2 regions of the Actinoplanes sp. CA-051413 genome follow, and region 2 is predicted to be linked to the other one. Evidence: riboswitches for the same ligand, from Rfam matches in the RefSeq annotation. Region 2 holds a riboswitch; the other holds the start of a gene.
The links. Region 2 has a riboswitch for thiamine pyrophosphate ahead of ACQP2Y_RS08240 (ECF transporter S component). Riboswitches for the same ligand answer to the same signal wherever they lie in the genome.
Positions count from the first base shown of each region.

Region 1: linked by a shared signal. The riboswitch ahead of thiE (thiamine phosphate synthase) and the one ahead of ACQP2Y_RS08240 (ECF transporter S component) in region 2 are both predicted to bind thiamine pyrophosphate.

Region 1 covers NZ_CP192100.1:970,949-985,047, reverse strand. Annotated here, with positions in the region: gene ACQP2Y_RS04750 (ABC transporter ATP-binding protein) at 1-345, shown strand, start outside; gene ACQP2Y_RS04745 (LLM class F420-dependent oxidoreductase) at 357-1,286, shown strand; gene ACQP2Y_RS04740 (cupin) at 1,283-1,597, shown strand; gene ACQP2Y_RS04735 (hypothetical protein) at 1,672-3,651, shown strand; gene ACQP2Y_RS04730 (ribonuclease domain-containing protein) at 3,787-4,227, shown strand; gene thiC (phosphomethylpyrimidine synthase ThiC) at 4,215-5,801, opposite strand; gene thiD (bifunctional hydroxymethylpyrimidine kinase/phosphomethylpyrimidine kinase) at 5,884-6,651, opposite strand; gene ACQP2Y_RS04715 (thiamine phosphate synthase) at 6,648-7,292, opposite strand; gene ACQP2Y_RS04710 (thiazole synthase) at 7,286-8,026, opposite strand; gene thiS (sulfur carrier protein ThiS) at 8,028-8,225, opposite strand; gene thiO (glycine oxidase ThiO) at 8,222-9,259, opposite strand; gene thiE (thiamine phosphate synthase) at 9,256-9,879, opposite strand; TPP riboswitch at 9,894-10,005, opposite strand; gene ACQP2Y_RS04690 (ABC-F family ATP-binding cassette domain-containing protein) at 10,146-11,801, opposite strand; gene ACQP2Y_RS04685 (class I SAM-dependent methyltransferase) at 11,833-12,447, opposite strand; gene ACQP2Y_RS04680 (hypothetical protein) at 12,556-13,887, shown strand; gene truA (tRNA pseudouridine(38-40) synthase TruA) at 13,876-14,099, opposite strand, start outside.
Region 2 covers NZ_CP192100.1:1,734,071-1,748,169, forward strand. Annotated here, with positions in the region: gene ACQP2Y_RS08225 (RDD family protein) at 1-345, opposite strand, end outside; gene ACQP2Y_RS08230 (energy-coupling factor transporter transmembrane component T family protein) at 492-1,295, opposite strand; gene ACQP2Y_RS08235 (ABC transporter ATP-binding protein) at 1,292-2,689, opposite strand; gene ACQP2Y_RS08240 (ECF transporter S component) at 2,692-3,264, opposite strand; TPP riboswitch at 3,338-3,442, opposite strand; gene ACQP2Y_RS08245 (alpha/beta fold hydrolase) at 3,597-4,412, shown strand; gene ACQP2Y_RS08250 (DUF6328 family protein) at 4,460-5,005, shown strand; gene ACQP2Y_RS08255 (hypothetical protein) at 4,983-5,588, opposite strand; gene ACQP2Y_RS08260 (Fur family transcriptional regulator) at 5,619-6,026, opposite strand; gene ACQP2Y_RS08265 (ArsR/SmtB family transcription factor) at 6,023-6,340, opposite strand; gene ACQP2Y_RS08270 (metal ABC transporter permease) at 6,337-7,227, opposite strand; gene ACQP2Y_RS08275 (metal ABC transporter ATP-binding protein) at 7,230-8,009, opposite strand; gene ACQP2Y_RS08280 (metal ABC transporter substrate-binding protein) at 8,006-8,932, opposite strand; gene ACQP2Y_RS08285 (DUF6703 family protein) at 8,984-9,244, opposite strand; gene ACQP2Y_RS08290 (antibiotic biosynthesis monooxygenase family protein) at 9,280-9,621, shown strand; gene ACQP2Y_RS08295 (hypothetical protein) at 9,639-10,136, shown strand; gene ACQP2Y_RS08300 (glycine--tRNA ligase) at 10,196-11,575, shown strand; gene ACQP2Y_RS08305 (XdhC family protein) at 11,719-12,201, opposite strand; gene dusB (tRNA dihydrouridine synthase DusB) at 12,231-13,385, shown strand; gene ACQP2Y_RS08315 (VOC family protein) at 13,389-13,799, opposite strand; partial or broken gene ACQP2Y_RS08320 (helix-turn-helix transcriptional regulator) at 13,861-14,099, shown strand, end outside.

The DNA of each region.
Region 1 (14,099 bases), 760 kb from region 2:
GGCATGCAGCAGCGGGTCGCCCTGTGCCGGTCGATGATCGCCCAGCCGCGGGTCATGCTCATGGACGAGCCGTTCTCCGCGCTGGACGCGCTGACCCGCGAGGAGCTCTCCGGTGAGCTGCAGCGGGTGCACATGGAGCTCGGCACCACGATCGTCTTCGTCACCCACTCGATCGACGAGGCGGTGCTGCTGGCCGACCGGGTGGTCGTGCTGAGCCCGCGCCCGGGCCGGATCCGCGAGATCATCGACATCGACATCCCGCGGCCCCGCACCCTGGGCCGGGGCGCGCACCTCGAAGAGGTCGCCCGATGCAGCGCCGAGCTGCACGAACTCCTGATGGCCTGAAGGATCCGCCGATGCGCGTCAGCCTGTTCACCGAGCCGCACCGCGGCGCGACCTACGACGACCAGCTGCGGCTGGCCCGGCACGCCGAGGACGGCGGCTTCGAGGGCTTCCTGCGCGCCGACCACTACCAGTCGATGGGCGCCGACCCGGGCCTGCCCGGCCCGACCGACGCCTGGCTGACCCTGGCCGGGCTGGCCCGCGAGACCTCCCGGCTGCGGCTGGGCACCCTGGTCAGCTCGGCGACGTTCCGGCTGCCCGGGCCGCTGGCGATCATGGTGGCCCAGGTGGACGCGATGAGCGGCGGCCGGGTCGAGCTGGGACTGGGCGCCGGCTGGCTGGAACGCGAGCACACCTCCTACGGCATCCCCTTCCCGCCGCTGGGCGAGCGCTTCGACCGGCTGGAGGAGCAGCTGGCGATCATCACCGGCCTGTGGTCGACCCCGGACGGTGCCCGGTTCTCCTACGAGGGCAAGCACTACCAGCTGCTCGACTCGCCGGCGCTGCCCAAGCCGGTGCAGCGGCCCGGCCCACCGATCATCGTCGGCGGCCGCGGTGCGAAACGCACCCCGGAGCTGGCCGGCCGCTACGCGGACGAATTCAACATGCCGTTCAAGACGGTGACGGAGACGGCGGCGGCCTTCGACCGGGTCCGGGCCGTGAGCCGGCGGTACGGGCGCAGCGTCACGCTGTCAGCAGGGATCGTCGTGGCCCTCGGCCGCACCGACGAGGAAGCCCAGCGCCGGGCCGCTCCCCTGCACGTGCCCAGCGCACTACCGCCGGAGGACCCGGTGGTCGGCTCGCCGGACGCCCTGGTCCAGCGCATCGGGGAGTTCGCCGCGATCGGCGCCACCCGGGTGCACCTGCGGGTCATCGACATGTCCGACCTGGAGCACGTGGAGCTGATCGCGTCCCGGGTCCTGCCTCAGGTGGGAGAGCTATGACAGAGCAGGTGCTGGGCCAGGTCGGCCAGGAGATTCTGCTGGAGAACGACCGGGTGCGCGTCTGGCACATCACGCTGGCGCCGGGCGAGACCCAGCCGCTGCACCACCACGGCCTCGCGTACGTGGTGATCGCCGTGCAGGGCGCCAAGAACGTGATCCACACGGCGGCGGGCGAGCGCATCGACGTCGAGGAGGAGACCGGCAGCGTCGTCTACCGCGAGCCCGGCCAGACGCACATGCTGACCAACGCCGGTGACACTGTGTATGTCGGTCGCATCGTTGAGTTGAAGGACGGCGCCGAAGCGGCCTGAGCGGAAATTTGGCCTGCCTTAAGAAGCAGGCTCTGGACTGGCCGCGGCACGGACCATTCCGTACCCTGCCCGGCATGGCATTTCGGACGTGGGCCAAGCTGCTGGCCGCCACCCTCGGCGTGGGCGCGCTGGCCGGCGCGAGCCAGCTGGGACTGGCGTACGGCCTCGGCATCGTACGGCTCACCCGCGTGCTGGACGTGACCACGCGTGATCAGTGGACGGCCCAGCTGGCCTGGGTCGCCTGGGTGCCGATGGTGGCGGCCGTGGTGGGCGCCCTGACCGGGGCCGTGCTGCTGCGGCGCTGGTCGCCGGGCACACCGGCCGTCGGTCCGGGCACCGAGCTGGCGCTGGCCCTCTCGGCCGCGATCGGTGCCGGCGTGGTGGTGCCGCTGACCATGCAGCCGGCCCGGACCGCGCAGGTCGCGGGGGTGAACCCGGTGGTCGTGATCGCCATCTGCGCCGGCCTGGGCACGCTGGTCGGCGTGTTCGCCGCGTGGGCCGCGCTGGCCCAGGCGGTCGCCCGGTGGAGTCTCGTGACGATGGGCGCGGCGGTGTGGGCGATCGCGCTGGTGTCGGTGGCGCCGTCGCTGGCGCCGAGCGATCCGCTGCCCGCGATCCGACTGGGTGTCTTCGACGCCGGCTTCCTGTCCCCGGCGGTGACCCAGCGGACGGCCCTGGCCACGATGCCGGCGCTGGCCCTGGTGATCGGCGCGCTGCTGGGCTGGACGGCCCGGCGGCGCGAGCTGCCGACACTGACGATCGCGCTGGCCGGGCTGCCCGGACCGGCGCTGCTGACCATCGCCTACCTGATCGCGGGTCCGGGCGGCGGCAACGACCGCTACCAGGTGGTGCCGTACTGGGCGGCGATGACCGCCACGGGCGCCGGGGTGCTCGGGTCGGTGTTGGCCGCAGTGCTGCGCCGCGGTCCCGAGCCGGACGACGACGGCGAGCTGGACGGTCAGGAGCCGGAGAAGCCGCCGCTGCCCAAGCGCACCAACCAGCCCGAGTCGGCGATCGCGGCGGCGGGCGGCGGGCCGGCTGTTGATCAGCCGCTGCGCCCGGTCGACACCGGCGTCTTCGACCTGCCCCCACGCGGCCGCCCCGGCGACGCGCCCACGCCCGCCTTCCCCGCGGCCGACCCCACTGCCACTCCTTCTCCCAGCACCGGCCCATCACACAGCACCGGCCCATCACACAGTGCCGGCCCCTCCCACGGCGCCGGGGCTGAGCACGGTCCAGGGTCCGATCGTGGTCCGGGGTCCGATCGTGGTCCGGGGTCCGATCGTGGTCCGGGGTCCGATCGTGGTCCGGGCCCTGATCGTGGTGGTCCGGGGTCCGGTCACGGCTCGGGATCTGGTCCCGGGTCCGCTCACGGCTCGGGATCTGGTCCCGGGTCCGGGGCCACGGCTGCCGGGCCGGCGGATCTCGGCGCGGGTCTCGGTGGACCGCCGCCGGTCGCGACCAAGCCCGAGAAGCCCCGCCGCCGCGGACGCCGTTCGAGCTTCGCCGACGCCTTCATCGGCCGCACCGGCGAGTTCCCGGCCGCCCCGGCGAGCGGCACTCCCACACCCCGGCACGAGGACACCACCGGCCGGTCCAGGCCCGACGACCACGAGCCGGCCCCGTTCGATGCCTTCAGCAGGCCCGACCCGACGACGGCTCCCCGATCCGGCGGCGCCCCGTGGTCCCCGGCCGCCCAGGCGCCCCGCCCCGAGCCGCAGCCATACGTCCCCGAGCCCGCCACCCGCCCACTCCCGCCCGGTGTCGGCACGTCCGTCCCGGAGCAGCCGCGCGGTGCCGGCGGCCGGCTGGGTCGTGGCCTGCGCCCGTTCGGCCGGGGCAAGTCCGCCGAGCCGCTGACGCCGGAGCCGACGCCGATCAGCGCGCCGCTGCCGCACCCCGATCCGGTCACCCCGCCGCTGTCGGTCACCCCGGCCCCGCGGGCGGAGGCGGCGCCGAGCCCGGTTGATGGGACCCCGGACGGCAAGCGCCGGTCCAAGGGCAGCGGCAAGGACGAGGACTATGTGGACTGGGTCAGCGGCCTCGGCAAATAGCCGGCCAGCGGGAGCCGACGCATAGGCGAACGCCGATGGAATGATGCGTCGGGGATGTACCGCGGCGGGGCCCGGCGGCTCCAGGATGGGGGCACGGCCCGGCCCGGACGGGCCCCCGACGCTACGGAGTCCGCCATGTCCGTTGACGCACCCCGCCCGTCCCGCCTGCGCCGCCTGTTGTCGGCGGTCGCCCTCGCCTTCGCGCTCATCGGCGGCAGCCTCGTCGCCCCCGCCGTGGTCGCGCCGACGCACACCGCCGCCGCCGAGGCCGCTGTGTACTCGACCTGCACGTTGTCCCGGTGCTCGGCGGCCCGGACCGCGCGCACCGGCTGGAGCTCGCTCGGCTGGCCGACCGGCGCGGGCTGGTACAGCTGGCCGTACGGGCAGTACAACTACACCGGCGGCACGTTCCAGAACCGCGAGCGCCAGCTGCCGGTCAACGCCACCTACAGCGAGTACGACGTGTACCCGCGGGCGCGGAGCGCCGCGCGGGACGCGTACCGGATCGTGGTGAACCGGTCCACCCGGGAGACCTGGTTCACCCCCGACCACTACGTCAACTTCTACAAGCTCTGAGAGATCGGCAGGTACACCTTGCCGCCGGCGGAGACGAACTCCTCGCTCTTGTCCTGCATGCCGCGGGCCGCGTACTCCTTGAGCTCCTGGGTGATCTTCATGGAGCAGAACTTGGGCCCGCACATCGAGCAGAAGTGGGCCGTCTTCGCCGGCGCCGCCGGCAGGGTCGCATCGTGGTACGCCCGCGCGGTCTCCGGGTCGAGGGCCAGGTTGAACTGGTCCTCCCAGCGGAACTCGAACCGGGCCTTGCTCAGCGCGTCGTCCCAGTCCTGCGCGCCCGGGTGCCCCTTGGCCAGGTCGGCGGCGTGCGCGGCGATCTTGTACGCGATCACCCCGGCCTTCACGTCGTCCCGGTCGGGCAGCCCGAGGTGTTCCTTGGGCGTGACGTAACAGAGCATCGCGGTGCCGAACATGCCGATCATCGCCGCACCGATGGCCGAGGTGATGTGGTCGTACGCGGGCGCGATGTCCGTCGTCAGCGGGCCGAGCGTGTAGAACGGCGCCCCGCCGCACAGCTCCTGCTGCAGGTCGACGTTCTCCTTGATCTTGTGCATGGGTACGTGACCCGGCCCCTCGATCATCACCTGCACCCCGTGCTCCCAGGCGACGTGGGTCAGCTCCCCGAGCGTACGCAGCTCGGCGAACTGCGCCGCGTCGTTGGCGTCCGCGATGGACCCCGGCCGCAGCCCGTCCCCCAGCGAGAACGTCACGTCGTAGCGGGCCAACAGCGAGCAGAGCTCCGCGAAGTTCTCGTAGAGGAAGTTCTCCCGATGATGGGCGAGGCACCAGGCCGCCATGATCGAGCCGCCGCGCGACACGATGCCGGTGACCCGGTCCACCGCCAGCGGCACGTACGGCAGCAGCACCCCGGCGTGCACGGTCATGTAGTCGACGCCCTGCTCGGCCTGCTCGATCACGGTCTCCCGGAACACCTCCCAGGACAGCTGCACCGGGTCGCCGTCCACTTTCTCCAGGGCCTGGTAGATCGGGACTGTGCCGATCGGCACCGCGGAGTTGCGCACGATCGCCTCGCGGGTCTCGTGGATGCGCTTGCCGGTGGACAGGTCCATGACGGTGTCGGCGCCCCAGCGGGTGGCCCAGGTGAGCTTCTCGACCTCCTCGGCTACGGACGACGTCACTGCGGACGTACCGATGTTGGCGTTGATCTTCACCAGGAAGCGCGAGCCGATGATCATCGGCTCGATCTCCGGGTGGTTGACGTTGGCCGGCAGCACCGCGCGCCCGGCCGCGATCTCCTCCCGGACGACCTCGGGCTCGACGTTCTCCCGGATGGCGACGAACTCCATCTCCGGCGTGACGATCCCGGCCCGGGCGTACGCGAGCTGGGTGGGCCGGGTGCCGGCCAGCGGCGTGCCCGGACCGGCCACCGGTGCCACGTCGCCGCGCTCGGCGATCCACGGCCCGCGCAGCGGCGGCAGGCCGACCTCCGGGTCACTGCCGGGACCGGACGTGTCGTAGAGCCGGACCGGCGGGTTGTCCCCGGTCAGATCGATCTCGGCGAACGGCACTTGCAGGTCGGGACGGGAGCCCTCGACGTACACCTTGCGCCTCATGGTTCCTCCTATATAGGGGCAAACAGGGCGGCATTCGGCAGCACGGAACCGCCGATCGCCGGTACAGCCGGTCAGTCGTTGCTCAGTGGGAGAAGCCGAAATGGTCCAGGGGGCCCGGTCCCGCGCCGAGCTTCCAGTCGCGGGAGCCGGCGAGGGCCCGCCCCACGTAGTCCTTCGCCGCGCGCACGGCGACCGGCAGCGGATCACCCTGGGCCAGCCGCACCGCGATCGCCGACGAGAAGGTGCACCCCGAGCCGTGGTTGTTGCCGCTGGGCACCGGGTCGCCGTCGAGCACGGTGGTCACCCCGTCCGCGTGCAGCACGTCCACGGCGGATTCGCTGCCGGTGACCACGACGGCCCCCGGACCGCGGGCGGCCAGCTCAGCGGCCGCTTCGGCCGCCTCGGCCACCGTCGTCACCCGGCGACCGACCAGAGCGCCGGCTTCCTGCCGGTTCGGCGTCAAGACGCAGCGGTACGGCAGCAGCGGCGTAACGGCGTCCACTCCGGACAGCCGGCTCCCGCTGGTGGCCACGAGCACCGGATCGACGACAAGATTGGGCAGCTCACCGACCCGGGAAGCGATGAGCTCAGCCACCGCGGGGTCTCCGATCATGCCCACCTTGACCGCATCAGGCGCCAGATCCCCGAGCACCGCGTCGAGCTGGGCCGCCACCACCTCCACCGGCACGGGATGGATGGCCGTGACGCCGAGCGTGTTCTGGGCGGTAACCGCCGTCAACACAGAAACCCCATAAACCCCGAGCGCGGCGAACGTCTTGAGGTCGGCCTGAATCCCGGCCCCACCCCCGCTGTCGGACCCGGCAATGGTCAACACCACCCGCGGCGTCACGCCCACACCCCCGCCACGTCCAGCGTCATGCCCGCGCCGTGGCCGGCGCTTCGTCCGAAGCCGCATCGCGCCTCCACCGCCTCCGCGAAGGCCCGAGCCAGGGTCCGGGTCACCGACTCGGGGTCTTCCGCGCGCATCACCGCACCCAGCACCGCGATCCCGCTCGCCCCGGCAGCCGCGCAAGCAGCGGCCCGCTGCACCGAGTGCACCCCGCCGAGCGCCAGCCACGGCACCCCACCGGCCAGTGCCGCCGCCCGGTCCGGCCCCAGCGCGGGCCCATAGCCGGGCTTGGTGGGCGTGAGATACACCGGCGACAACGTCACGTAGTCCTCAGTAGACAGCTCCGGCACCCCATGGCAGGAGCGGCCGACCAGGCCGACACCCGGCGGCACGGGGTCGGTGGCCGACAGGTGCACGGCGTCGCCACCGAGCGGATCGGGGCCCGCGATCACGAGTCGTCCCACCGGAACCACCGCGCGCAGACTCTCCGCGAGGGCGTACCTTTCGCCGTACCCCAGGTCTTTGTCGCGCAGGATGACCCATTCGGCGCCGCCGCGGACCGCGGCCGCGACCACCTCGACGAGCGGCCGCGCCGCGAGCCGGCGGTCGGTGAGCACGACGACGCCGGACGGGATCACCATGCCGGCCGCCCCTCATCCGATGTGGACGCCAGCGCGTGGTAGCGCTTGGGGATCCGGCCGGCGCCGAAGGCCAGCCGCCCGGCCTCGACGGCGTGCCGCATCGCCGCGGCCATCCGCGCCGGATCGACGGCCCGGGTGACAGCGCTGGCGATCAGTACGGCGTCACAGCCCAGCTCCATGGCCAGCGCCGCATCCGAGGCGGTGCCGATGCCCGCGTCCAGGACCACCGGCACGTCCACGCTGTCGCGGATGAGCCGGATGTGATGGGGGTTGGAGATGCCCAGCCCCGACCCGATCGGCGCCCCGGCGGGCATCACTGCCGCGCAACCCACGTCGGCGAGCCGGCGCGCGAGGATGGGGTCGTCGCTCGTGTACGGCAACACCTGGAACCCGTCCGCGACCAGCGTCTCGGCCGCCCGCAACAGCTCGACGCCGTCCGGCAGCAGGGTCCGTTCGTCCCCGATGACCTCCAGCTTCACCAGGTCCGTCTCGAACGCGTCGCGGGCCAGGTGGGCGGCCTTCACGGCGTCGGTCGCGGTGTAGCAGCCGGCCGTGTTGGGCAGGATGCGCATGCCCAGCCGGTCGAGCATCGGGAGCAGGCCGGGACCTGCGGCGTCGACCCGGCGCAGCGCGACGGTGACCAGTTCGGTGCCCGAGGCGACGATCGCCGCCTCGAGTGCGGCGAGGCTCTCTGCGCCACCGGTGCCCAGGATCAGCCGGGATTCGCCGAACATCTCAGCCTCCCTGCGCCGCGGTGAGGACCTCGACCCGGTCGCCGTCCCGCAGGCGCGCGGCCGGCCACGACGAACGCGGCACGACCTCCCCGTTGACGGCGACCGCGACGCCGCGCCGGGCCGTGGTCAGCTGCTCGACCAGCCCCTCGACGCTGACCACATCGACGTCGCGGGCGGCGCCGTTGACGATGACCTTCATCCGAACCTCCCCGGTGCGAACGCGTCCAGCAGTGGTGCCGACTTCCCGGTCGCCACCAGTTCGGCGATCAGATCGGCGGTGACCGGGGCGAGCAGCACCCCGTTGCGGTGGTGCCCGGCGGCGACGGCCACGCCCGGCCCGTACGCACCGAGCAGCGGCGCGTTGTCGGGAGTGGCCGGCCGGTGCCGGACGAGCGTCTCGACCAGCTCGCACTCGCCCAGGTCGGGCACGAGGTCGGTGGCTGCGCGCAGCAGGTCGAGCACCTGCCCGGCGGTCACCGTGGCGTCCGCCCGTTCCTCCTGGGTGGCGCCGACGACCACCTCACCGTCGGCGCGCGGTACGAGGTAGACGTGCCGCCCGTCGGCCCAGCCGCTGACCACGTGCCGCAGCAGTCCAGGCTCGCCGCGCAGCCGCAACACCAGGCCTTTCACCGGTCGCACGGGCAGGCCGGTCAGTGCGGCCGTACCGGATCCCGCCGCGACCACCACGGGTCGCGAGGCCGGGAGGTCCGCTACTGGTCCAGGCACGATCGCCGGGCCGAGGGCGGCCCGGAGCGCTGCGACAACCCGCCGCGGGTCGACCTGCCGGTCGTCGGGAGCGTGGGCACCGCCGCGCAGTCGCGGTGACAGCGCCGGCTCCAGCTCACGGATGGCGCTGGGCAGCAGTGGACTCACCCCGAGGCCGTGCTCACGGCGGTACTCCCACAGCCGTCGCGCCTCGGCGAGGTCGTCCGCGGTGAGGGCGACGCTCAAAGTGCCGACCGTGTCGTAGCCGACGTCGATGCCGGTCTCGCGCCGCAGCCCAGCGGCGAAGTCCGGCCACCGCGCGGCGGAGTCGACCATGAGCTCGGTCAGCGCTTCCTGACCGAATCCCGCCTCGCCGGCGGGGGCCAGCATGCCCGCCGCCGCGTACCAGGCACCGTCGTCGCCGCCGCTGTCGTGGACGGTCACCGACAGCCCGCGCTGCGCGCACCGCCACGCGATCGAAAGCCCGATGATGCCGCCGCCGATGACCACGACCTCGGTGCTGCTCATGCCAGCGCCCGCAGCAGATCCTCGGTCGCCCGGCCCGGGTCCGCCGCGGCCGCGACGGCGCCGACCACCGCGACCGCGGCGGCTCCGGCGCCGACCAGCGACCGCGCGTTGCCCGCGGTCACTCCCCCGATGGCGACGATCGGTGTGTCCGGTACGGCCGCAGCAACCGCCCCCACCGCGGCCGGCCCGAGTGGAGTCGGCAGTCCGGTCTTGGTGGTGGTGGCGAAGGCCGGACCGACACCGAGATACGAGGCGCCGGCCCGCCGCGCTGCCCGGGCCGCGGCAACGTCCCGGCACGTTGCGCCCAGCACGCCCACCGGCCCGAGCACCTTGCGGGCCACGGCAACCGGCAGATCGGCGGCGCCCACGTGCCCACCGTCCGCGCCGACCGCGAGGGCCACGTGCAACCGGTCATTGACCAGGCACAACACCCCGTACGGGCGGCACAGCTCCAGCACGGCGTCGGCCAGGTCGTACGCGTCCCGGTCGCTGACGTCGTCCTCGACCCGGACCTGGATCGCCAGGCGCTGACACGCATCCAGCCGCCGGGCGGCAGCGATGGCGGCGGCCACGACGGTCAGCGGCTGCCGGCCGTGCCGGGCGTCCGTGATGACGTGCAGGTGCGGAAAGGCAAGGCCCACAACACACTCCTCCCTGCGCCGGCATTACCCGGATCAGGTTCGACGGTCGGGGGCCGCGACAGCCCCCCTCTCAGCCCGGTGCACCGGACTCCCGTGGGGTTGGTTCCGAGCAGACGGTAACCCGCGCCCCGCCGCCCGTAAACCCCCACACGCCTCCACTGTGGGTGGTCACGTCGTCGCTCAGCGCCCGCACGCTGGGAGAACGGGCAGCGGAAAATAGCTGCCCGTCCATCGTGGACGCCGCGCTAGCGGACGTCCCAGACGGGCTCGGGGGTCTCCACGACCTCGCCGTCGCTCTGGAAAAGGACGAAACGGTCGAAGCCGCGGGTGAACCAGCGGTCGTGGGTCACCGCGATCACCGTGCCCTCGAACGCCTGCAGCCCCTCCTCCAGCGCCTCGGCCGACGCCAGGTCCAGGTTGTCCGTGGGCTCGTCGAGCAGCAGCACGGTCGCGCCGGACAGCTCCAGCAGCAGCACCAGGAAACGCGCCTGCTGGCCGCCGGAGAGCGTGCCGAAGAGCTGATCTCCCTGGGCCGCCAGCTCGTAGCGGTTCAGGGCCTTCATGGCACCCGCTCGGTCCATCCCGGAACGGTGGTCGTCACCCCGCCAGAGAATCTCGACCAGGGTACGTTTCAGCAGCTCCGGCCGGTCATGCGTCTGCGAGAAGTGACCGGGGCGGACCCGCGCGCCGAGCCTCGCGACACCGTTGTGCGCCACGTGGGCCAGCGGTGCCCCGTCGACCGGCTTGTTGTCCACGTCGGGGGCGGTGCCGCCGGCCGCGAGCAGCCGCAGGAAGTGCGACTTGCCCGTGCCGTTGGCGCCCAGCACCGCGACCCGGTCGCCGTACCAGATCTCCAGGTCGAACGGGAATGTCAGATTTTCCAGCTCGAGCCCGGTGCACATCACCGCGCGTTTACCCGTACGCCCGCCGCGCAGGTTCATCCGCAGTGACTGCTCCTTGGGCGGCAACGGCGGTGGCCCGGCCTCCTCGAACTTGCGCAACCGCGTCTGCGCCGCCTGATACCGCGACGCCAGCCCGTCGTTGTACGCCGCTTTGTTCTTCAGCGTGAAGACCAGCTCGCGCAGCTTCTCGTGCTCCTCGTCCCAACGCCGGCGCAGCTCCAGAAGCCGTTCGTGCCGGTCGGAACGGGCCTCGTGCCACGACGCGAAGCCACCGGGATGCGTCCACGCGCTGCCGCCCTCGACGGCCACCACCCGGCTCGCCGTCTGGGCCAGCAGCTCCCGGTCGTGCGAGACGTAGAGCACCGACTTCGACGACTCCTTGAGCCGCGCCTCGAGCCAGCGCTTGCCGGGCACGTCGAGGAAGTTGTCCGGCTCGTCGAGAAGCAGCACCTCGTCGCCGCCGCGCAGCAGCAGGTCGAGCGCGAAGCGTTTCTGCTGGCCGCCGGAGAGCGTGCGCACCGGCCGGTGCCGGACTTCTTCCCACGGCTTGCCCAGGATGGCCACGGCCACGACGTCGAACAGCACCTCGACGTCGTAGCCACCGGCCTCGCCCCAGCCGGCGATCGCGTTGGCGTAGGCCAGCTGCGCCTTCTCGGCGTCGGGGTTGCTCTCCAGCGCGGACTGGGCCGCGGCCAGGACCGCGCCGGCGGCCCGCAGCGGCGGCGCGACCAGCGACAGGGCCAGGTCGTCGAGGGTACGGTCGTCGCCGATCATCCCGATGAACTGGCGCATCACCCCGAGCCCGCCGGCCCGCGCGATGGTGCCGATCGGGGTGGACGTGTCCCCGGCGACCATCCGCAACAGCGTCGTCTTGCCGGCCCCGTTCGGCCCGACGAGCGCCACCTTCGCACCCTCGCCGACCCGGAACGACACGTCGGAGAAGAGCTCCCGGCCGTCCGGCAGCACAAATCCGACCCCTGACACGTCTACGTAACCCACGTGGGCATCCTCCCCGACGACCCGCCGGTGGTCAGCCGGTTTTTCCGGTCACCCGCAGCACCCGGAAGCCGCGCTGGCTGGCCGTACGCGTCACTTCCCAGCCCAGCGAGACGAGCCAGGTGTGCAGCGAATCACCACCGAGGTTGCGGTTGATCACCAGCCAGGCGACCCCGCCGGGCGCGAGCCGGGGCAGCCAGCGTTCCATCAGCGCGCGCAGCTCGGCCTTGCCGACATGGGTGGGGGGGTTGCTCCAGATCTGCGCGAAGGTGACGTCGTCCGGCACCTCGTCGGGGGCGGCGACCCGCACCCGGCCGGCCAGCCCGAGGGCGGCGGCGTTCTCCGCGGTCAGCTCCCGGGCCCGGGCATTGACGTCGATCGCGTAGACAGTGGCCTCCGGCGCCTCGCTGGCGAGCACACACGCGATCGGGCCGTAGCCACAGCCGAGGTCGAGCAGGGTGCCGGTGGTCGCGGCCGTGGGCAGGTCACCCTTGCGCAACAGTACGGCGGTGCCCGGGTCGAGCCGCCCGGCGGAGAACACCCCGCCCGCGACAACCAGGTCGTAGGCCCGGCCGGCGGCGGTGAACTCGATACGGCTCCGCTTGGCGGGCGCGGCGGGCTCGGCGCTGAAGTAATGGTCGGCGGTCACACCGCCCATCCTCCCCCAATGCCCACGACCGCAACGACGGGAGGCCACCGGAGGGTGCCGCACACGCTGTGCGTCCATCGATCAGGGTGCCCTCCTACCGTGGCCTGCATGCCTGGCGATCCGCACCCCCGCTCCGCCCACCGCGCCGGCCCGGCGGGCGGACTCGCGTCGCTGACCCCGCAGGGCCTGGTCCGCCAGGCGCAGGCGGGACACGCCCGGGCCCGGCAGGCGATCATCCGCCAAGCCCTGGCCCGCCAGACCAGCGGCCGCCGAGCCGCCGACCGCCACACCCCGGGCGGGACATCCTCCGCGCGGCTTTGCCTGGATCCGCCGCACGCGGGCCGGCATTCGTCAGACCCTCGGCACTCAGGCCGACAGGACTCAGCGCGGGAGACCGCGGGGCGGGAGACCGCCGGACGGGAGACCGCCGGGCTGCGGACGGTCCGGTTGCGGCCGGTCGGGCTGCAGACCGTGGTGCGGCTGGCCGCGGAGTTTCAAGCCGCTCAGGTCCGGGCGGCCCGGCTCCCGGCTACCCGCATTCCGGGGACCCGGATTCCCGGGGCCCGATTCCTGGGCACCAGGCTTCCGGCGAGCGACCTGCCACCGGCCGAGTCCCCCGCCATGGAGTGGGTGGGATCCGACCCCGTGGTGACCGACCGGCCGGCGACGCCGCAGCACCGGCAGCATCGCAGCGGCCAATGGCCGGGCCCCGCCGCACATCAGCGGCACACGCCGCAGCGGCGGGCGCCCCGGGAACCACAGCAGGCCCTGCAGACGCTGATGCGCGGGCTCGCCGCGCTGATCGTCCTGGCGATCGTCGGGCTGAGCGCGTTCTTCATCATCGCCGAGCAGCGCCGCGGGGACGGGCGGGAATCCGCCGCCACCCCCGGCTCCGAGCCGGGCATCGCCTCCCGGGCCGTCGACGCCGAGCCGCTGACCAAGCGCGAGGTGTTCCCGGAGCCCGCGGTCCGGCTCGCCGCCGGCGACACGGGTTACCGGGTGGACCTCACCCACAGCGACAGCGTGTGCCGGACCGCCACGACGGGTGACCTCGGCGCGCTCCTCGACGACTACGGCTGCGAGCACGTCGTCCGGGCCCGGATGCTGGCTCCCTACGGCGGCTACCAGGTCACCGCGGGCATCTTCAACCTCGCCGACGAGCAGGGTGCGGCGCAGGTCAGTGAGCTGACCGCGACTCTGGTCGAGAACGGCCGGGGCACTTTCGCCATGCTGGGCGGCGCGGCCGGCGACCCGCTCGGCGAGCCGCTGGCCCAGGTGGGCTGGCACAGCCGCGGTCACTATCTGCTGTACTGCGTCATCGCCCGGCCCGACGGTCAGCTCGTCACCGACGACGACCCGTACGCGGCCCGGATCACCACCGAGCTCGTCGAGCGGTACCTGGGCGAGCAGGTCATCGGGAAGCGGACCCTAAACGCGTAGCCGGCGGGTGGCGTCAGCGCGGTCCGCGTACTCGGTCTCGTCGGGATAGCCGACCGCGATCAGGGTGAGCCCGTGGGCCGGCGCGACGGTGACCTCACTGGACCGCTCCCGCAGGGTCAGCAGCTTGGCCGGCCAGTCCGGGTCGCGGCGGCCGTCGCCCACGCTGAGCATGGCCCCGACCAGGCTGCGCACCATCGCCTGGCAGAACGCGT
Region 2 (14,099 bases):
CATCCGGCCCCAGCCGAACGCCTCGCCCGTGGTGGCGTCGGCGACCACGTGACCCAGCAGCTGTTTGCCGGGGGTCTGCCCGTCGCTCCAGGTGATCATCGACCAGATCAGCCAGCCGATCCCGAAGGTCACCACCATCAGCAGGACGTCCAGGACCGCCGCCCCGAGCCGGCCGCCGGCGCTGACCGTCGCGGACGCGGGCCGGGTCCAGGCCACGGCCGGGCCGGGCGCGTAGACGGCCGGAGCGTGCTGGACCGGGGGAGCGTAGGGCTGCACGGCCCGGCCGGGCGGCGGGTAGTGGGCCGCGGCCGGCGCGTGCGGGGCCCGGAAATGGGGATCGGTCATGGGGTCCACAGTGCCCTTCATCGACTACACAGCGTGGCGCCCGTGACGCTACGCGGCATCATCGCCGGTGGACAGCGCGTGGTCACCCGGCTGCGGTAGGTCACCCGGGCGGACTCGGCGGTCCCCGGGGCGGCGCGTCCCGACGTTCAGCCGATGATCGGCCGGAACAGTCCGAACAGGACGCTGGTGGTCAGGGCGGCGGCGGACACCAGCGTCGCGCCGGCCATCAAAGCGGCGTCGGCGCGGCCGAAGGTCTGCCGGCGGGCGTACGTCCTGGGCGTGCCCGCGTCGAAGCCCCGCGCGTCCATCGCCACCGCCAGCCGCCCACCCCGCCGCAGCGCCCCCACCAGCAGCGCGAACGCCGTCGACACGAACAGCCGCAGCTTGGCCACCGGGTTACGCCCGGCGTCGATGCCACGGGCGCGGCGGGCCAGGCTGAGCATCTGCCACTCCTCGCCGAGCAACGGCACCAGCCGGAACGCGGCCAGCGCGCCGATCGCAAACCGGGCCGGCGCCCGCACGTTCTGCACCAGGGCGTCGGCGAGGTCGGTGGGGTCGGTGGTGGCGAACACGATGATGCCCGGCAGCGCGATCGCGAAGACCCGCAACACCATGCCCAGCGCGGTGACCAGCACCCCGGTGGTCACCTCGAACGGCCCGAGCGTCGCCACCGTCGCCCCGGTGCGCTCGGCCGCGAACAGCACCAACGTGATCACGATGCCGCCGGCGGCGAGCACCAGCGGCCAGGCCCGCCGGAACAGGGTGCCGTAGCGCATCCCGAACAGCGGCAGCACCGCCAGCTCCACGGCCAGGGCGATGGTCGGGGTCAGCGGGTCCAGGGTGGCGATCAGCGGGGCGCTGAACAGCAGGGCGGCGGCGAGCTTGGCGACCGGGTTGCGCCGCGCGAGCGGTGCGGTGCCGGCCTCGAACGTCGGCAGGGTGAGCGTCATGCGGCCCGTTCCAGGCGGTGGACGGAACCGGCGAGAGCCGCCACGAAGTCGTCGTCGTGGGTGACCGCGACGATGCCGTGGCCGTCGTCGCGCAGCCGGGCCAGCAGGTCGACCAGCTCGATCCAGGTGCGCCGGTCCTGGCCGAACGTCGGCTCGTCCAGCACCAGCAGCCGGGGCGCGGTGGCCAGGGCCGTCGCGACGCTCAGCCGCCGGGCCTCCCCACCGGAGAGCGTGTACGGGTTCGCGCCCGCCAGCTTCTCCAACCGCAGCCGCTGCAGCAGGTCGTCGACGACCCGGCGGACCTCGGCCTCCGGGCGCCCGATCCGGCGCGGGCCCAGCGCCAGCTCGTCGGCGACCCGGTGGGTGACGAACTGGTGCTCCGGGTCCTGGAAGACCGAGCCGATCCGGGTGGTCAGGTCGGCGGCCCGCCACCGGTGCGGTGCCCCGCCCGGGACGGCGTCGATCGTGCCCGAGGACGGCTTCAGCAGCCCGCCGAGCAGCAACGCCAACGTGGACTTGCCCGCGCCGTTGGGGCCGGTCACCGCCAGCACCTCGCCCTCGCGGGCGGTCAGCGTGGTGGGCGCGAGGCGGTTGCGCAGGGTGACGGCTTTGGCGCGTACCAGAGGGGCACCCGGACCGGTGACGGCCTGGCGGGGGGCGATCGGGTGACCCGGCACCCAGACCCCTTCGTCCGCCAGCCGGTCGCCGTGCGCGGCGAAGACCGCGCCCGGCGGGCCGTCGGCCCGGACCCCGCCGCCCGGCTCGAGCACGACCACCCGGTCGACGAGCGTGAGCGCCTCCGCGACCCGGTGCTCGACGATGATCAGCGTGGTGTCGTCGCCCAGCGCGCGGGCGACCGCGGCCCGGATCAGCGCCGCCCCGGCCGGGTCGAGGTTGGCGGTCGGCTCGTCGAGCAGCAGCAGGCCCGGGCGCAGCGCGAGGGTGCCGGCCAGCGCCAGCCGTTGCTGCTCGCCGCCGGACAACGCCGCGGTCGGCCGGTCCCGGCCGTAGCCGAAGCCGACCCGGTCCAGCGCCTCGTCGACGCGCGGCCAGATCTCGCCGGCCGGTACGCCGCGGTTCTCCAGCCCGAACGCCACGTCGTCACCGCTGCGCGACATGACCAGCTGGGTCTGCGGGTCCTGGAAGACGATGCCGACCCGCTCGCGGGCCTTGCGCGGGTCGAGCCCGTCGATCTCGACCGTGCCCTCGGACTCGCCGGAGTCCTCGGGCAGCAGCCCGGCCAGCGCGGCCAGCAGCGTGGACTTGCCGGCCCCGGACGGCCCGAGCAGCAGCACCCGCTCGCCGTGCGCGACACGCAGATCGACCCCGCGCACCGCCCACGCCTTACGACCGGCGTGCCGCCACCCGAACCCCCGCAGGACCAGCTCGCCCATGGTTAAACGGCGGCGCGTTCGCGGCCGGAAGCGAAGCGGTCCAGCACGCCCGTCTGGGCCAGCGCCCGGACCAGCAGGATGCTGCCCAGACCGGCCACCAGTACGGCGCTGACCGCGGTGATCGCGATGTACGGCAGCCGCAACGTCGCCCACGACGTCCCGCCGTACCAGACGAAAGCGTCGTAGACGGACGCGGCGATCCCGGCCGCGGCCGCCGCCAGCGCCGCCACCGGCAGGTTCCACACCCGGTACGCGAACGCGGCGAAGACCAGCTCGGCCGCGGCCGCCTCGATCGGTCCCTGCAGCACCAGCGTCCAGCCCCAGCTCGTGCCGAGCGCGACGGACACCAGGGCGGCCAGGGTCAGCGTGTAGAAGGCGGCGCCCGGCTTACGGATGACCAGGGCGCCCAGGACGGCCGGCACCAGCCAGACGCCGTACAGGATGGCCCGGCCGGGCAGCGGGATGGCGTCCGCCGGGCCGTTCCAGAGCAGGCCCCAGGCCCAGAAGATGACCCCGAACGCGACCGCGATGATCGAGGCGATGACGATGTCGATGGTGCGCCAACGGTGCTGCATGTGATGTGCCTCCCAGCTCGTACCGGGAGGAGACGCGACGCCGTGGCCGGGGACGTCTCCCGGACACGGCGCGGCTGGAGAAAGACCGAGCTCCCTGCGCTGGCATTACCCAGATCAGGTTCGAGGGTCTGCGGTGTCACCCGCACTCTCAGCGCTGTGCGCTCCCCTGTCGGTGAAGTTTGTTAGCGACCTACCTCGACCCGCGCATCGCGTAGGCGATGCACCGCGTCTGGGCCGTCGCTAACAAACTTCATTGCATGTTCGTCGAACTACTTGTGTTTCGATGAACGCTAACACCGTACGGCTGTACGGGACAGCGTAGGAGGCGTCACATGCAGATCAAGGCCAGAGGTCTCACCTTCGACGTGTACGAGGGCGGCCCGGCCGGCGGTGCACCGGTGCTCCTCCTGCACGGATTCCCCCAGGACCATCGCGAGTTCGACCTGATCCTGCCCCGGCTGCACGCGGCCGGGCTGCGCACGTACGCCCTCGACCAGCGCGGCTACTCACCCGGCGCGCGCCCTCCCGCGGTCGCCGACTACCGCCTCGACGAGCCGACCGCCGACGCGGTCGCGGTGCTGGACGAGCTCGGTGTCGGTAAGGCACACGTCATCGGCCACGACTGGGGTGCGCAGGTGGGCTGGCTGCTCGCCGCCCAGCACCCCGACCGGGTCAGCACCCTGACCGCAGTGTCGGTGCCGCACCCGCGCGGGCTCGGCGTCGCCCTGCACAACCAGCCGTCGCAGAAGCTGCGTTTCGCCTACATGGGGGTGTTCCGGTCGCGGGTCGCGGAGCGGCTGCTGCTCGGGGCCGGCGGTACGGCGCTGCGTCAGATGATGCGCCCGATCGGAGCCCGGGCCGGCCTCTATGCCACGGCCATGCGCGAGCCGGGCCGGCTCACCGGCGCGCTGAACTGGTACCGCGCCCTGTCCAGTGGGCAGCTCGCCAAGGTCGGCAAGGTCACCGTGCCGACCACGTACGTGTGGAGCGACGGCGATCCGGTCGTCGGCAAGCCGGCCGCGCTGGCCACCGCGACCTGGGTGGAGGCCGACTACCGGATGGTGACGTTGCGGGGGATCGGCCACTGGATCCCGGAGGAGGCGCCGCGCGCGCTGGCGGACGTGGCGCTGGCCCGCATCGGCGTTTGACGCCGTTCACGTCCGGGCAACCATCCGTCCACCGAGAAGGAGGTTCGATGGCCGCCGAGAAGCGACGGAGCAAGCACGAGACCGAGAAGCAGCGGTGGGACCGTAACTTCGCCGACCTGCTGCAGGAGCTGCGCGTGGCCCAGACGGGCGTGCAAATCCTCTTCGCGTTCCTGCTGACTCTGCCCTTCAGCAACGGCTTCCCGAAGACGACGGCCTTCCAGAAGGACACCTACATCGTCGCGCTGCTGGCCGCCGCGGCCGCCACCGCGATGATCATCTCGCCGGTGGCGTTTCACCGGGCGCTGTTCCGCCAGGGCCGCAAGCCCGAGCTGGTCCGCTACGCGCACAAGATGGCCACCGGTGGCCTGGCGTTCATGCTGATCTCGATGGTCAGCAGCGTGCTGCTGATCACCGACTACCTGACCAACATCTGGGTCGCGTTGATCCTGACCGGCATCGCCGCGCTCTTCTTCCTGACCTTCTGGGCCGCCGTCCCGTGGGCCCGCCGCAACTGGGTCGACGATGACGACGAGGAGGAGGACGAGGAGTTCGCCGAGGACGCCGCCGAGCCTAACGAGGCTTCGCGGGCTTGAGCCCGAGGTCCTCGAGCTCGAGCGCGGCCAGCGCCTGCACCGCGGCGGCGTCGCCGTTGCGCCAGGACTGGGCGATGTCCGGGCCCAGCTTGGCCAGCTCGTTCAGCGGCCGGCTGGCCAGGGCCCGCAACGCCAGCAGGTCCTGACCGGCCGGCTCGGTGCGCACCTGGGCGGCCACCGCGGCCCGGCGCATCCAGCGCAGCCGCTTCGGCAGCCACAGGAAGAGCACCAGCGCCAGCGGGACCGCGACGATCAGCAACGCCATGGTCAGCGCCAGATTGTCGACGACCTCCTGCTGCTGACGGCCGGCCTCGGCGATCGACTTCGCGGCGTCGGCGGCACTGTTGAACGGCGCGGTGAGGTCGTCGCCGACCAGCGGCACCCGACCCACCTTGCCGCCGATGTCGCCGAGGTTGCCGGCGATCCCGGTGCCCGCCTCCTGCAGTTTCTGCCCCGGCACACCGAGTTTCTCGACCATGTCGTTGATCCAGAGACCAGCCCGGATCCAGGCGTAGACCCAGAACACGACCAGGAGATCGGTCAGCAGCTGGCGGACGGCGGTGGGCAGCCGGTCGGCGTACATCTTCACGCGCGACAGCGTCCCACGCGCGGGCTAGGAACGCTTCGCCGCGCACTCCGGGCAGGTACCGAAGATCTCCATGGTGTGCGAGACGTCGACGAAGCCGTGCCGGCCGGCGACCTTGTCCGCCCAGGTCTCCACCGCCGGGCCCTCCACCTCGACGGCCCGCCCGCAGGACCGGCAGACCAGATGGTGGTGGTGGCCCTGGCTGCACCGGCGGTAGAGGTGCTCGCCGCCGGGCGGGCGCATCACGTCGATCTCGCCGGCGTCGGCGAGACCCTGCAACGTGCGGTAGACCGTGGTCAGGCCGACCCGTTCACCCCGCTCACGCAGGATGGCGTGCAGCTCCTGGGCGCTGTTGAAGCCCTCGGCATCGGCGAGAACGGCGCTGACCGCACTGCGCTGCTTGGTGTTCCGGACAACAACGCTGTCCTCAGTCATGAGACCTCCCTCGCGTGGCTGACGGCATCGGCGACGATGTGGGCGACGTGTTCGTCCACGAGTGAGTATGCGATCTCGCGGCCCCGCCGTGCACCCCGCACCACGCCGGCGCCGCGCAACACCCGCAGGTGCTGCGAGACCAGCGGCTGCGGCGCGCCCAGCTTCTCCACCAGCTCGTGCACGCACCGTTCGCCGGCCCCGAGCTCCGCGACGATCGCCACCCGGATCGGCGCGGACAGCGCGCGCAGCAGCTCGCCGGCCGCCTCGTACGCCTCGTAGCCGCTCGTCGGCACAGGTGCCACGTTACTGCTCATCGGGCCTCCGCCTGCAGCACGACCTCGGGTGGTTCGAGCTGGGCCGCGGCGTGCTGCCGGCCCGGAGCCGAACGCCGGCGCAGCACCCGCCAGGTCCCGGCGCCGACGGTCACGGCGACGAAAGCGGCGATGGCCAGGATGACGATCGTGGCGCCCGGCGCGGTGTCCACCTCGCCGGCCAGCCAGACCCCGGCGGCGGCCGAGCCCACCCCGATCACCATGGCCGCGGCCATCGTGCTGCGGAACCCGCGGGTGACCTGCTGGGCCGCCGCGACCGGCACCACCATCAGCGCGCTGACCAGCAACAGGCCGACGGTGCGCATGGCGATCGTGACGGTCACCGCGGTGGTCACGGCCATCAGCAGATTGAGCGTACGCACGGGCAGCCCGGACACCCGGGCGTACTCCTCGTCGTTGCAGACCGCGAACAGCGCCTGCCGCAGCCCCAGCATCGCGACCAGCACAGCGATGCCGAGAACGGCGATGACGATCAGGTCCTGCCGCGACGTGGTGGTCAGCGAGCCGAAGAGGAACTGCATCAGGTTGGCGTTGCTGCTGTCCTCGGAGAGCCCGACCAGCACCACCCCGCCCGCGATGCCGCCGTAGAAGAGCAGGGCCAGGGCCAGGTCACCGGAGGTACGGCCCCGCTCGCGGACCAGCTCCACCCCGATCGCCCCGATGACCGACACGACCACCGCGGTGAGCACGGGCGACTGGTTCAGCAGCAGGCCGACGCCGACGCCGGTGAGCGCGACGTGCCCGATGCCGTCACCGATCAGCGACAGCCGCCGCTGCACCAGGTAGATGCCGAGCGCGGGGGCGATCAGGCCGATGATCAGCGCGCCGAGCAGGGCGCGCACCATGAAGTCGTAGGCAAAGAGATCCATCGTCAGCTCGCCGGCATCCGGTCGGTGGGGGCCACGCAGATCCGGGCCCGTTCGGCCTCGGCGTGCGGGTGGACGTGGTCGTGGCCGGGCTCGGCGTGGTGGCCGGCCGGCTCGGGCACCGCACCCTCGTACGCGATCCGCCCGTGGTGCACCACGACGGCCTTGTCGATGAGCGGCTCGATCGGCCCGAGCTCGTGCGCGACCAGCAGGATGGTCCCGCCGGCCTCGGCGAAGCGGCGCAGCGCCGCGGCGAAGGCGTCCTGGCTGGCCGCGTCGACGCCGGCCGTGGGCTCGTCGAGGATCAGCAGGTCCGGCCGTCCGGCCAGGGCGCGGGCGATCAGGGTGCGCTGCTGCTGGCCGCCGGAGAGGGTGCTGACCGGGTCGGCGATCCGGTCCAGCAGGCCGACGTCGGTCAGCGCGGCCCGGACGGCCTCACGGTCGGCGGCCCCGGACGGCCGGAAGATGCCCCGGCGGGCCAGCCGTCCCGACGCCACGACCTCGCCGACGGTCGCGGGCACGCCGCTGCCGGCGCCCATCCGCTGCGGGACGTAGCCGATCCGCTCCCACTGCCGGAACCGGCGCTGCGGGATGCCGAACAGCGTGACCGTCCCGGCCTCCAGCGGCACCAGGCCGAGGATGGTACGGATCAGGGTGGACTTGCCGGAGCCGTTGGCGCCCAGGATCGCGACGACCTGGCCGGGTTGCACGTCCAGGTCGATGTCCTGCAGCACGGCCCGGCCGCCGTAGGAGACGGCGGCGTGCGAGACGGTGACGACGCTCATGACGGGCATCCCAGGGCGGTGGTCAGGGCGGTCAGGTTGCTGCGCATGACGGAGAAGTAGTCCGTATCCGGCTCGGTGAGCCCTTCGAGGGGATCGAGGACGGCGGTCCGCGCGCCGACCTCCCGGGCGATGGTCTCGGCGACCTTCGGGCTCACCAGGGTCTCGAAGAAGATCGTGGTGGTGCCGGTGGCCCTGGCCTGCTCGGCCACCTCGGCGAGGCGCTGCGGCGACGGCTCGGACTCCGGCGAGATGCCGGTGATGCCGATCTCGGTGAGCCCGTAGCGGTCGGCGAGGTAGTGGAACGCGGTGTGGCTGGTGACGACCTCACGGCGGGCACAGCTCTTCAGTGCGGTCGCGTATTCCGTGTCCAGCGCGGTCAGCTCGCGGTGCAGCGTGGCGGCCCGCTCGGTGTAGCCCGCCGCCCGGGCCGGGTCGACCTGGCCCAGGCGCTGCGCGAGCTTGTCGGCGATCGCGGCGAAGCGCACCGGATCCAGCCAGACGTGCGGGTCCGTCGAGCCCTCGGCGTGCTCGGGCTCACCCGGGACGTGCTCTTCCTCGTGCTCGGCGGCGGGCAGCAGCTGCACCGCGGTGCCCACGTCGAGGGCCTTGTCCGCGGCCTCCTGCTTGACGGCCTCGTCGACGGCCGGCTGGAAGCCCTTGAGGTAGACGACGAGTCCGGCGTCGCTGATCGCGGCGACCTGGCGGGTGTTGAGCTCGACGTCGTGCGGCTCGGCGCCCGGCTTGGTCAGCTGGCTGACCGCGACCGAGTCCGCGCCGATCCGCTCACTGAGGAACTGCAACGGGTAGAAGGCGGTCACCACGTCCAGACGCCCGTCGGTGCCGAAGCCGCTCGCCTTCTCGGCGCAGCCCGCGCCGGCAGCCACCAGCAGAGCGGCGGCGGCGGCGAGCAGGCGGCGGCGCATCATGCCACCTACTGTGCGCCGTATTGGTAATGATTGTCAAAAGCGCATGTGTCAGATGACCTTGGCGACGACGGCGGCGAACAGCAGCACCAGCATCGTCACCCGCACGGCGCGCACCGGCCCGGACTGCACCGGCCAGGTCGTGAAGGTCAGCGCCACCAGGGCCGCGCCCAGCAGGAAGAGCAGCGCGGCGCCGATGATCCCCGGGAGGAACAGGCCGGCCAGCAGCACGGCCAGGGCCGCCAGGAAGGCCGTCGTCGGGCTGACCCGGGCCAGCCGGCGCAGCAGGTTGTCGGACGGAGGTGGTGTCACGTCGGCCGTACTCCTTCGGTGCGTAGGCTCAGCCCATGCTGGTGCTCAACCGCTTCATCGTCCCGGGCGACACGCAGGACTCGTTCACCGAACGGGCGCACGCCGCCCTCGCCGCCCTCGCGGAACGGCCCGGTTATCTCTCCGGCCGGCTCACCCGCGCACTGGACGACCCCGCCTACTGGACCCTGGTCACCGAATGGGAGTCCGTGGGAGCCTACCGGCGCGCCCTCGGCGGCTTCGACGTGAAGGTGCACGCCACCCCGCTGCTGTCCGAGTCGCTGGACGAGCCGTCGGCCTTCGAGACCCTCGCCGCGGCCGAGCCCGGGGCCGCGGTCGTGGTCGTGGCCAGCGACCGGGCCACCGAGCCCTGGCGCTGAGTCGTACGCTGGATCCCATGACCCTTCTCGGGCAGCAGCCGCCACCGCCGCCGCAGGGCCCGGGTGTGTTCCCGCCCTTCCCCGCCCCGCCCGTCGAGGGCCGGGGCCGGCGCGTCGGCGTGGCGCTCGGCCTGGGCGCGGGCGTGCTCGTGCTCGTCTGCGGCGCCGGCGCGGCCGCCGCCGTCGGCCTGACCCGGGTGATGAGCAGCGCGCTCAACGAGCAGGCCGAGGTGGTCGTGGGCGACTACCTCGAGGCGCTGCGCGACCGCGAATGGTCGCAGGCCTACGACCAGCTCTGCCCGCAGGCCAAGGAGCAGGAGAACGTGGCCCAGTTCACCAGCCGGGTCTCCGCCGGGGAGCCGATCACCGCCTGGGACGTCGGCAACGTCGAGCTGGTCCAGCTCTCCGCGCCGGTCACGGTCACCTACGCCGACGGCGACCGCGCCGACCTGCGCGCCTACCTCGGGCAGAACCGCCAGACGGGCGGCTTCGAGGTGTGCCGCGTCGAGGAGTAATCTCCTCATTTTGTCCGATCCCGACGTCCCCGCCGACAACCAGCCGGCGTAGGAGGAACATGCCCGCCGATCGTATCGACGCCGTCGTCAGCCTGGCCAAGCGCCGGGGATTCGTCTTCCCCTCCAGCGAGATCTACGGAGGCACCCGCTCGGCGTGGGACTACGGTCCGCTCGGTGTCGCGCTGAAGGAAAACGTCCGCCAGCAGTGGTGGAAGACGATGGTCCAGCAGCGCGACGACATCGTCGGCCTCGACTCCGCCGTCATCCTGGCCCGCGACGTGTGGGCCGCCTCCGGCCACCTGGAAGCGTTCGTCGACCCGCTGACCGAGTGCCAGTCGTGCCACAAGCGGTTCCGCGCCGACCACCTCGAGGAGGCGTACGAGCACAAGCACGGCACGCCGCCCTCCTCGCTGCAGGAGCTCAACTGCCCCAACTGCGGCAACAAGGGCACCTTCACCGAGCCGAAGATGTTCAACGGCCTGATGAAGACGTACCTGGGCCCGACCGAGAGCGCCGAGGGCCTGCACTACCTGCGCCCGGAGACCGCCCAGGGCATCTTCGTCAACTACAACAACGTGGCCACCGCCGCCCGCAAGAAGCCGCCGTTCGGCATCGCGCAGGTCGGCAAGTCGTTCCGCAACGAGATCACCCCGGGCAACTTCATCTTCCGGACCCGCGAGTTCGAGCAGATGGAGATGGAGTTCTTCGTCCCGCCGGGCTCGGACGAGGAATGGCACGAGTACTGGCTCCAGCAGCGCTGGAACTGGTACCGCGATCTCGGCCTGTCCGAGAGCAACCTGCGCTTCTTCGAGCACCCGAAGGAGAAGCTCTCGCACTACTCCAAGCGCACGGTCGACATCGAGTACCGCTTCCAGTTCGGCGGCACCGACTTCGCCGAGCTCGAGGGCATCGCCAACCGTACGGACTTCGACCTGACCACCCACTCCAAGCACTCCGGGGTGGACCTGAGCTTCTTCGACCAGGAGAAGCAGGAGCGCTGGGTGCCGTACGTGATCGAGCCCGCGGCCGGCCTGACCCGAGCGGTGCTGGCCTTCCTGCTCGAGGCGTACGACGAGGACGAGGCCCCGAACACCAAGGGCGGCGTCGACAAGCGCACGGTCATGCGTTTCGACCCGCGGCTCGCACCGATCAAGGTCGCGGTGCTGCCGCTGTCGCGCAACCCGGAGCTCTCGCCCAAGGCCCGCGGCCTGGCCGACCTGCTGCGCAAGCGCTGGATGGTCGAGTTCGACGACTCGCAGGCGATCGGCCGCCGCTACCGGCGCCAGGACGAGATCGGTACGCCGTTCTGCGTCACGGTCGACTTCGACACCCTCACCGACGACGCGGTGACGGTCCGCGACCGCGACACCATGAAGCAGGAACGGGTCGCACTGGACCAGATCGAGCGCTACCTGATCGAGCGCCTGCCAGGCTGTTAAATGGCCTCGCCTCCGGCTCGGCGGGATTGCGCCCCACGAGGTCGGTGTCGAGGGCACCAAAAATGACCACGGCAAAGAGCGCCTAGTCATTTTTGGCACCCTAGACACCGACGGGCGCAATCCGACCGGGTTGCGCTCAAAACTTAAAACTCAAAACCGCCCGGTCGGTCGTTGCGGTCGGCGATCAGGCCGGCCAGGGTCGCCACGGCGATCTCGGCCGGCGTACGGCTGCCGATGTTCAACCCGATCGGGCGGTGCACCCGGGCGATGTCGTCGTCGCCGACCCCCAGCTCCTTGAGCGCGGCGATGTGCGGGCCCTCGTGCTTGGGGTTGCCCATGATGCCGACCCAGCGCGGCTCACCGGCCAGCACCTCCTTGAGCACGGCGCCGATCTCCGGCCGGTGGTGGTCGGTCAGCACCACGTCGGTGTGCTCGTCGATGCCGGCCCCGGCCAGCTCGGCCACGTACGTGTCGCCGTGCGGCCGCGGCGGGCCGAGCAGCCGGGTCGGGTCCGGCTCGACCAGGATCGACTGGAAGCCCAGCTCGGTGCCGAACCGCAGCAGCACCTCGGCGACCGGCGAGGAGAAGACGGCGACCAGCCGCCGGGGACTCTGTTCCGCATCCACGTTTTGACTCTGCCAGATGGTCGTATGCCATGCTCGATGACGTGACTCTCGCTCTTTCCAACGCCCCGCTGACCCTGGGCAAGCACCAGGTGTGGCCGCCCGTCGTGCTCGCGCCGATGGCCGGCATCACCAATGTCGCGTTCCGCAAGCTCTGCCGCGAGCAGGGCGGCGGCGTCTACGTCTGCGAGATGATCACCACCCGGGCCCTGGTCGAGCGGATCCCCAAGACGCTCAAGATGATCGCCTTCGGCCCGGACGAGGACTTCCGCAGCCTGCAGCTGTACGGCGTGGACCCGGACGTGACCGCCGCGGCCGTGCGGATGGTCGCCGAAGAAGGCCTGGCCGACCACATCGACCTCAACTTCGGCTGCCCGGTGCCCAAGGTCACCCGCCGCGGCGGCGGCAGCGCCCTGCCCTGGCGACGCAAGCTTTTCGGCCGCCTGGTCAAGCAGGCGGTCGACGCGGCGGCGCCGGCGGGCGTCCCGCTGACGATCAAGATGCGCAAGGGCATCGACGAGGACCACCTGACCTACGTCGAGGCCGGGCTGATCGCGCAGGAGGCCGGCGTGGCGGCGGTCGCGCTGCACGCCCGTACGGCGGAGCAGCGCTACTCGGGCACCGCCGACTGGGAAGCGATCGCCACCCTCAAGCAGGCCCTGGACGTGCCGGTGCTGGGCAACGGCGACATCTGGGAGGCCTCGGACGCGATCCGGATGGTCGAGCAGACCGGCGTCGACGGCGTGGTCGTGGGCCGCGGCTGCCTGGGCCGGCCGTGGCTGTTCAAGGACCTCCAGGCGGCGTTCAACGGCGAGGTGTCGCAGGAGCTGCCCAAGCTGGGCGAGGTAGCAGCGATCATGTCCCGGCACGCGCACCTGCTCGTCGAGGCCCTGGAGGACGAGCGGCACGGCTGCGCGGACTTCCGCAAGCACGTGGCCTGGTATCTCAAGGGCTTCCCGGTCGGCGGGGACCTGCGCCGCTCCCTGGCGATGGTCAAGTCGCTGGCGGAACTCGACGACCTGCTGGCCAAGCTCGACCACGAGGAGCCGTTCCCCCGGGAGTCGCTGGGCCAGCCCCGCGGCCGCATCAACGCCCCGGGCAAGGTCTCGCTGCCGTACGGCTGGCTGGACAGCCGCGACGACGACACCGTCCCGGAAGGCGCCGAGATGGAGAACAGCGGCGGCTGACACTCACCCGTGGTGGCAGACGGCCTCGAGGTTGATGCCGTGCGGATCGAGCACAAAACCGCCGTAGTAGTCGGCGTGGTATTCGGGCCGTACCCCGGGCTCCAGCAGCGACGTCGCGCCGGCGGCTAGCGCCGCCCGGTAGAACGTGGCCACGTCCTCGCGGGTGTCGACGGTGAAGGCCAGGTGCATGTTCGTCCCGACCGTGCCGCCGTCGATGAGCCAGAAGTACGGCTTGACGTCGGCCAGCCCGAAGCCCGTCATGGCGGTCGGCTGGTTCGGGGTGGCGTTCGGCGGGATCTGCAGCATCTTGGTGATGCCGATGCTGGCCAGCACAGGCTCGTAGAAAGCCACGGCCGCGGCGAGGTCGGGCACGGCGAGGTTGAGGTGGTCGATGCGGGATCCGGATCGGTTCATGACCGCATCGTGGCAGCGGTAGCGGACACGGAATGACCGCTACTCGCGGCAGGATCGGTCCGTGGCCACCACGTCAGCGCGTCTGCTCACTCTGCTGTCCCTGCTCGGCGCGCGGGCGAGCTGGTCCGGGCCCGAGTTGGCCGGCCGCCTCGGGGTCAGCACCCGGACCCTGCGCCGGGATGTGGAGAGCCTGCGCGACCTGGGCTATCCCGTGCCCGCGGTCAAGGGCCCCGAGGGTGGCTACCGGCTCGGCGCGGGTAGCAAGCTGCCACCGCTGCTGCTCGACGACGAGCAGGCCAT